Regions from separate parts of the Eubacterium sp. AF34-35BH genome, predicted to be linked through region 1. Evidence: predicted binding sites of a transcription regulator. Region 1 holds the regulator's gene; the other holds the start of a gene.

Evidence for each region. The regulator NrdR, encoded in region 1, represses ribonucleotide reductase genes. The targets are predictions, from matches to a motif close to CACNANATNTNGTG.
Region 2: the regulator NrdR is predicted to act here: its motif matches at 1,577-1,590, upstream of nrdD (anaerobic ribonucleoside-triphosphate reductase).

Annotation. Positions count from the first base shown of each region.
Region 1 is NZ_QUDZ01000007.1:113,501-116,938, reverse strand. Features, by position in the region: gene DWZ69_RS09325 (shikimate dehydrogenase) at 1-452, shown strand, start outside; gene DWZ69_RS09320 (YqeG family HAD IIIA-type phosphatase) at 743-1,249, opposite strand; gene nrdR (transcriptional regulator NrdR) at 1,309-1,758, opposite strand; gene DWZ69_RS09310 (YlmC/YmxH family sporulation protein) at 1,906-2,169, opposite strand; gene sigG (RNA polymerase sporulation sigma factor SigG) at 2,232-3,008, opposite strand; gene sigE (RNA polymerase sporulation sigma factor SigE) at 3,141-3,438, opposite strand, start outside.
Region 2 is NZ_QUDZ01000012.1:25,642-29,079, forward strand. Features, by position in the region: gene nrdD (anaerobic ribonucleoside-triphosphate reductase) at 1-1,426, opposite strand, end outside; gene DWZ69_RS11180 (MATE family efflux transporter) at 1,727-3,106, opposite strand.

The sequences.
Region 1 (3,438 bases):
CTATTTTTGTTCAGGCAGCTCTTGATGGCGTTAAGAACATTAATGTTTTTAGTATAAAAGACCGTTTCTGGGAAAAAGCCGAAAAGATGGTTGACGCTGTTAATAGTAAAACAGATTGTAATGCTAAATTAATTGAACTTGGAAATGATGATGTTTTAGGCGAGTCAATTGAAAAAAGTCAGATTTTAACTAACGCTACTTCTGTTGGCATGGCACCAAATGTGGACAGTTGCATTATTCCTGACAAGAAAATGTTAAGAGAAGATTTAATAGTTTCTGATGTTATTTATAATCCAATGGAAACAAAACTTCTTAGGATGGCTAAGGAACAGGGCTGCCAGACTTTTAACGGTTTGTATATGCTTTTATACCAGGGAGCTGAAGCTTTCAAAATCTGGACAGGAAAAGATATGCCTGTAGAACATATTAAAGAACTTTATTTTACAGTTTAAAATATTTTATGAAAAAGAAATTTGGGTGGAATTTCTTTTTTCAGATTCTTTTCGCACAAGGATTCATCCCTAGAGGAACGTTTTTATATAATATGAATTTCCGAATAAATTTCTTACATAAAAAAGCTGTTTGTAATTTTTCGTTTAATTACAAACAACTTTTTTACAACTTATCATTCTGCGTATTCTACGTATCTTTCCATTTACAATCTCTTTATCTTTACTATTTCTGTTCTTTATTATTTCTGTTGCGCTATTTTAGCATTTATATTCTACTATTTCACACAAAATTATTTTGACTTTTTGTTTTTTCTTCTCCAATTCCATAATATGAATTTTTCAGGAATTCTTTTCAAAACAATTTGTATCTCTTCTTTTGGATTAATTTTTTCAACCATAATTGATTTAATACCAACTCTGTTTGCCCCCCACACATCAGTAAAAATCTGGTCTCCTAAGAACAATGTTGTTTCATCGTTGGTTCCCATTATTTTCATTGCTTTAATGTAGTTTTTTTTACTTGGTTTATGAGCATCAAATATGTATTTTGAATTCACCGCATCTGCAAATGGCTTTACTCTTGGTTCCTTGTTATTTGATATGAGGCAGGTTTCTATTCCTAATTGATGTATTTTTTCAAACACATTAATTATATGTTCATCTGCCGGTGCTCCATGTGGAACAAGAGTATTATCAATATCAGATATAATACCTCTGATACCCTGCTTATAGTATTCTTCAAAATCTATTTCATCTACAGATTTCAAATATTTATCTGGATATAAACTTTCTAACATTCTTTTCTCCCGGTATTTTGTATTTTGTAAGTTTCTTAACACTTCTAAAATACATACTTTTATTTTAACAATTTCTTTAACTCATCCATAAATGTATTAACATCTTTGAATTCTCTGTAAACTGAAGCAAATCTTACATAGGCAACCTGGTCTAATTCTTTTAATCTTTCCATTACAATCTCACCTATTACTCTGCTGGATATTTCCTTTTTTTCCATATTGAATATTTTATTTTCTACATCTTCCACAGCACTTACTATCTGTTCATAAGAAACAGGTCGTTTGTGACATGATCTTACTATTCCTGCTTCAATTTTTCCTCTGTCATAAGGCTCTCTTATATCATCTTTTTTTATAACAATAAGAGGAATGTTTTCTACTTTCTCGTAAGTTGTAAATCTTTTTTTGCACTTAAGACACTGACGTCTTCTTCTTATGGCGTTGTTTTCTTCCGCAGGTCTTGAGTCTATTACTTTTGTATTTTCTTCACCGCAATATGGACACTTCATGTTTCTTCCTCCTAGTATACTCCATCTGGTCATCAGCCTTTAGTTGTAACTATTATAAAAATGAACTTAATTCATTTTTCTTCTAAGTTTGCTGTTTATTTTAGTTAATTTTACACAAAGCCATTATAAATAAAGTGTTTAGAGAGGTCAAGATATTTTAATTTTATGTTTGACCTCCTTCTCTTCCACACGAACCAAAATAATATCAGGCCCAACCTGAGTAATACAACCAAAAGGTATTATATATTCAAAATCACTGCAAACAAGCCCGCACCATTTACTTGGTCCCATAACAACAATAGATTTTATACAGCCGGTACATATATCAAATTCCAAGTCACAAACATTGCCAAGAATTTTGCAGTCACAACAATTTATAACTTGTTTTCGTTTTAATTCTTCTATTCTCATAAAAGACCTTTTTTATATATAGTATTCTTTATTTTTATTTTTGTTCTCTTAAAATCGTCTTTTTATTTAATATAATTTTTCATGTTTTTAATTGCATTTTTTTCCAGTCTGCTAACCTGCGCCTGGGAAATTCCTATTTCATCAGCTATTTCCATTTGAGTTTTTCCATAAAAAAACCTCATGTCTATAATTTTTCTTTCTCTTTCGTTTAGCCCGTCTAAGGCCTCCCTTAGCACAATGTCTTCAACCCAGTTTTCTTCTTTATTCTTTTTATCGCTAATCTGATCCATTACATAAAGGGTGTCCCCTCCCTGGTCATATACAGGATCATATAAGGAAACCGGACTTTGAATGGCATCTAACGCATAAGTCACCTGTTCTTCCGTTGCCCCAATATGCTCTGCAATTTCACCGATTGTAGGTTCTTTGTTAGTTGACTTAATTATGTTTTCCCTGCAATAAATTGCCTTATAGGCCGTATCCTTGATGGAGCGGCTAACTCTAATTGCCGTGTTATCTCTCAAAAATCTTTTCAGTTCTCCTGAAATCATAGGTACCGCATAAGTTGAAAACTTTACATTTAGTGTGTCATCAAAATTATCTACCGCTTTTATTAAGCCAATGCATCCTATTTGAAATAAGTCGTCAACATTTTCTCCTGTGTTAGAAAACCTCTGTAAAATACTTAATACTAATCTCAAATTGCCTCTAATGTACTTTTCTCTTGCTTCCATGTTTCCTTTTTTTATTTCCTTAAAAAGTTCTCTTTTTTCCTCTTCTGTTAATAATGGTAGTTTGGCTGTATTTACTCCACATATTTCCACTTTAAAAAGAGCCATAATATTTCCTACTTTCATATTTTTGTATTTTCACATAAATATGTTTTCCTAAATATCGGCTCTTTATTCGTAATATTTTCTTTTTGAAACTATAAACTTTATATACTGTCGAATTGTGGTTTATTATGTTTTTTATTGATACTTTACAATTTCTCTTTTCAGTCTTCTTATTATCTTTTTTTCAAGTCTTGATATGTAAGACTGGGAGATTCCAAGAGAGTCTGCCACTTCTTTCTGCGTCATTTCCTCGCCATCAATATTATTTAGTCCATAACGCATTTGTACTATTGTTTTTTCTCTGTTATTTAGCTTGTTTATCGCCTTGTACAAAAGCTTTTTCTCTACCTCATTTTCTATGTCTTTTGATATAATATCCTCATCTGTCCCTAAAATATCTGACAAAAGCAGTTCATTACCATCCCAGTCTACA
Region 2 (3,438 bases), on a different contig from region 1:
GTGTTCCAAGTAATCTTTCGTGTCTGCATCTTAATGCTCTGTGACATAACTCTAATCTTTCATCTAAAATTTTCCAGAATAAATCCATATCTCCGTTAGATGAACATGCAACATCAACTAAGTTAATAGTTACAACACCCTGATTGAAACGTCCGTAGAACTTGTGGCTTCCATCTGGATTTCTCTGACTGTCTTCTACTGTAAGGAATGAACGACATCCCATACATGGGTAAACACACCCCTGTTTCATTTCCTTCATTACTTTGGCTGAAATATAATCAGGTACCATGCGCTTTGCAGTACATTTTGCTGCAAGTTCTGTTAATGCCCAATATTTTGAATCAGGTGTTACATTGTCTTCATCTAAAACATATATAATTTTAGGGAATGCTGGTGTAATCCAAACACCTTTTTCATTTTTTACGCCCTGAATACGCTGCTTTAATACTTCCTCAATAAGTGTAGCCAAATCATCTCTTGTCTGACCTTCAGGTACTTCATCAAGATACATAAACATTGTTACAAAAGGTGCCTGACCATTACATGTCATAAGAGTAATTAACTGATACTGAATAGTCTGAATACCTCTGTTAATTTCATCTTTTAATCTTCTCTCAACAATCTTCTTTACCTGTTCATCACTGTAATTTAAGCCAATCTGTTCTCTTTCAGCTAAAACTTCTTTTGTTATTTTATCTCTGCTAATCTGTACAAATGGAGCTAAATGTCCTAACGAAAAAGATTGTCCGCCATACTGATTACTTGCCACCTGAGCAACAATCTGTGTAGTAACATTACATGCAGTATAGAAACTATGTGGTTTATCAATCTTTGTTTCTGAAATGCATGTTCCATTCTGTAACATGTCTTCTAAATTAATCAAGTCACAGTTATGTTCTTTCTGAGCAAAATAATCAGAGTCGTGGAAATGAATAATTCCCTGCTCATGTGCTTCAACAATTTCTTCTGGTAATAATATACGTTTTGTTAAATCCTTACTTACCTCGCCTGCCATATAATCTCTCTGAGTTGAGTTAATTGTAGGATTCTTATTTGAATTTTCCTGCTTAACTTCTTCGTTTAACTGTTCAATAAGTGCAAGAATTCCCTCATCTGTTGTATTAGATTTACGTGCAAGTTCACGTACATAACGGTATCTTACATACTTCTGTGCAACTTCATAGCCACGCATTTCCATAATTCCACGTTCAACCATATCCTGAATATCTTCAACTGATGTGGCATGCTGTGTAGACATAATTTCTTTTTCTAAAATATTTCCTACTGCTGCAATCTGATATTCGTTTAACTTATGTATTGGCTCTACTTCGTTATTTGCAGCTCTTATGGCATTTAGGATTTTATTTACATCAAAAGAAACTTCCTCTCCATTTCTCTTAATAACTCTTCTAATCTTTGACTCCATATTAATACCTATCTCCTTTGCAATTTCTTGTATATTTCCCTAACTATTGTTCTAAATATTGTTAATCTTATCTCCAAAAAATCCCTTTATTCTGCCTGAACTCCCCTATTTATGGGGTGATTCCTATATTTTGTCCGTTTTTTAAGCGAACACAAGATATTGTGTCCGCCTAACGTATTATAGCACAACATATTCTATTTTGTATAGTACATATTTTTCTTTTTTTCAAAATTTTTTTTATTATTTTTCAATAAGTTACCTTTTATACAATCTGTGTTTAAAATATATAATTTTGTTAAGTTACTGCAATGTTTTAAACACTTTTCTTACGACTATAAGTGACAGTGCTGCTGCAAGAAAATCTGAAATCGGTGCAACGTACATTACACCTTCAATTCCCATTGCCTTTCCACCTATTGTTGTAAAAATAATTGGAAGAACCAACATTAAAGGAATAAAACAAATCACCTGTCTTGTAAGAGATAAAAATGTTCCCTTGTTAGGTTCACCGATAACTGTACAAAATGTTGATGTTATTGGCTGTATTCCATTTAAAAATGTCATAAATAAAAATACTCTAAAGAATTTGACTCCAAACTGTATGTATTCTTTGCTTCCTGAACCAAATATGCTTAAAAGCTGTTCAGGGAACAACTGAAATACAACAAATGCAATACATGAAATTACAACGTTGCATGTAAGTGCCATCTTGTAGGTTCTCTTAACTCTGTCAAACTTTCCTGCTCCTCTGTTAAAACTTACAATTGGCTGCATGCCCTGGGCTACCCCAATACAAACTGAGAAGTAAACCTGATTTACCTTCATTACAATTCCGCATACTGCAAGGGGTATATTTGCTCCGTATGAACTTAACGCCCCGTAATATGTTAGTGTCTTGTTCATTACAATCTGAACAAACATAATTGCCAACTGATTTAGTCCTTGAGCCATACCAAGGTGACTTGCTCTTAAACATATTTTTGCATTTGGCACAAAATGCTCTTTCTTTAATTTAACTGTTTTAAAATGTATTAAATACCAAATAACCATTAATGTAGCAACGTACTGACCGATAATTGTAGCAATTGCAGCACCTGACATTCCCCAACCAAAGAGAATTACAAAAATATAATCAAGTACAACATTAATAACCGCCCCTGTCAGATTGCACGCCATTGAAAAGTTAGGATTACCATCTGCCCTTACTAAATGTGCTCCACCTGCTGATACAATGGCTGCCGGAAATCCTAATGCAATAACGCTTGTATATTCCATTGCCAAAGGAAGCACCTTGTCTGTTGAGCCAAAAAATAAAAGCATTGGCTTCACGAAAACTATACCGATAACTCCTATAATCACACCTATAATAAGCATAAGTGTTGTTGCATTACCTATGTAATATGGTGCTTTCTTTGTATCACCTGCCCCCATGTTTAAATTAAAGCCTGATGCCGAACCTATACCTAATGTAAGAGCTGTAGCAAGACATAAAGTTGTAAGCGGAAAAGCCACATTAGTTGCCGCATTTCCTAACTCTCCTACTGTTTGTCCTATAAAAATTTGGTCTACTATATTATATAGGGACATTACTATCATTGATATAATACTTGGCACTGCGAATTTTTTTAATAATTTTCCTATTGGTTGTGTTCCTAAAGGATTAGCTATTTCCTGTGTCATTGTTTTCCTCCCTATTTCTTCTTTTTTTTGCCAGACAGCTAAACTCTATAATACAACTGTATTGTATGTTTTTTCAACATTTATTTTCAAAAATATTATTATTTTTTATTATTCATTATTACTCTGTTTTTAAATTAAATGTAATTCAATAGTTTTATTTCCCTTATTTATTCTCCTGTAATTATAATTAGAAATTATTTAATAAATTTGTTTAGGTTTTTACGGGTATTTTCTTATTTTATTAAGTTCTTTTAGTTATGTTAAAACTTTGTTAAATTTTTAACCAATTCTCTTTATCATTCACTTTTAATATGTTATAATTTAGGTAAATT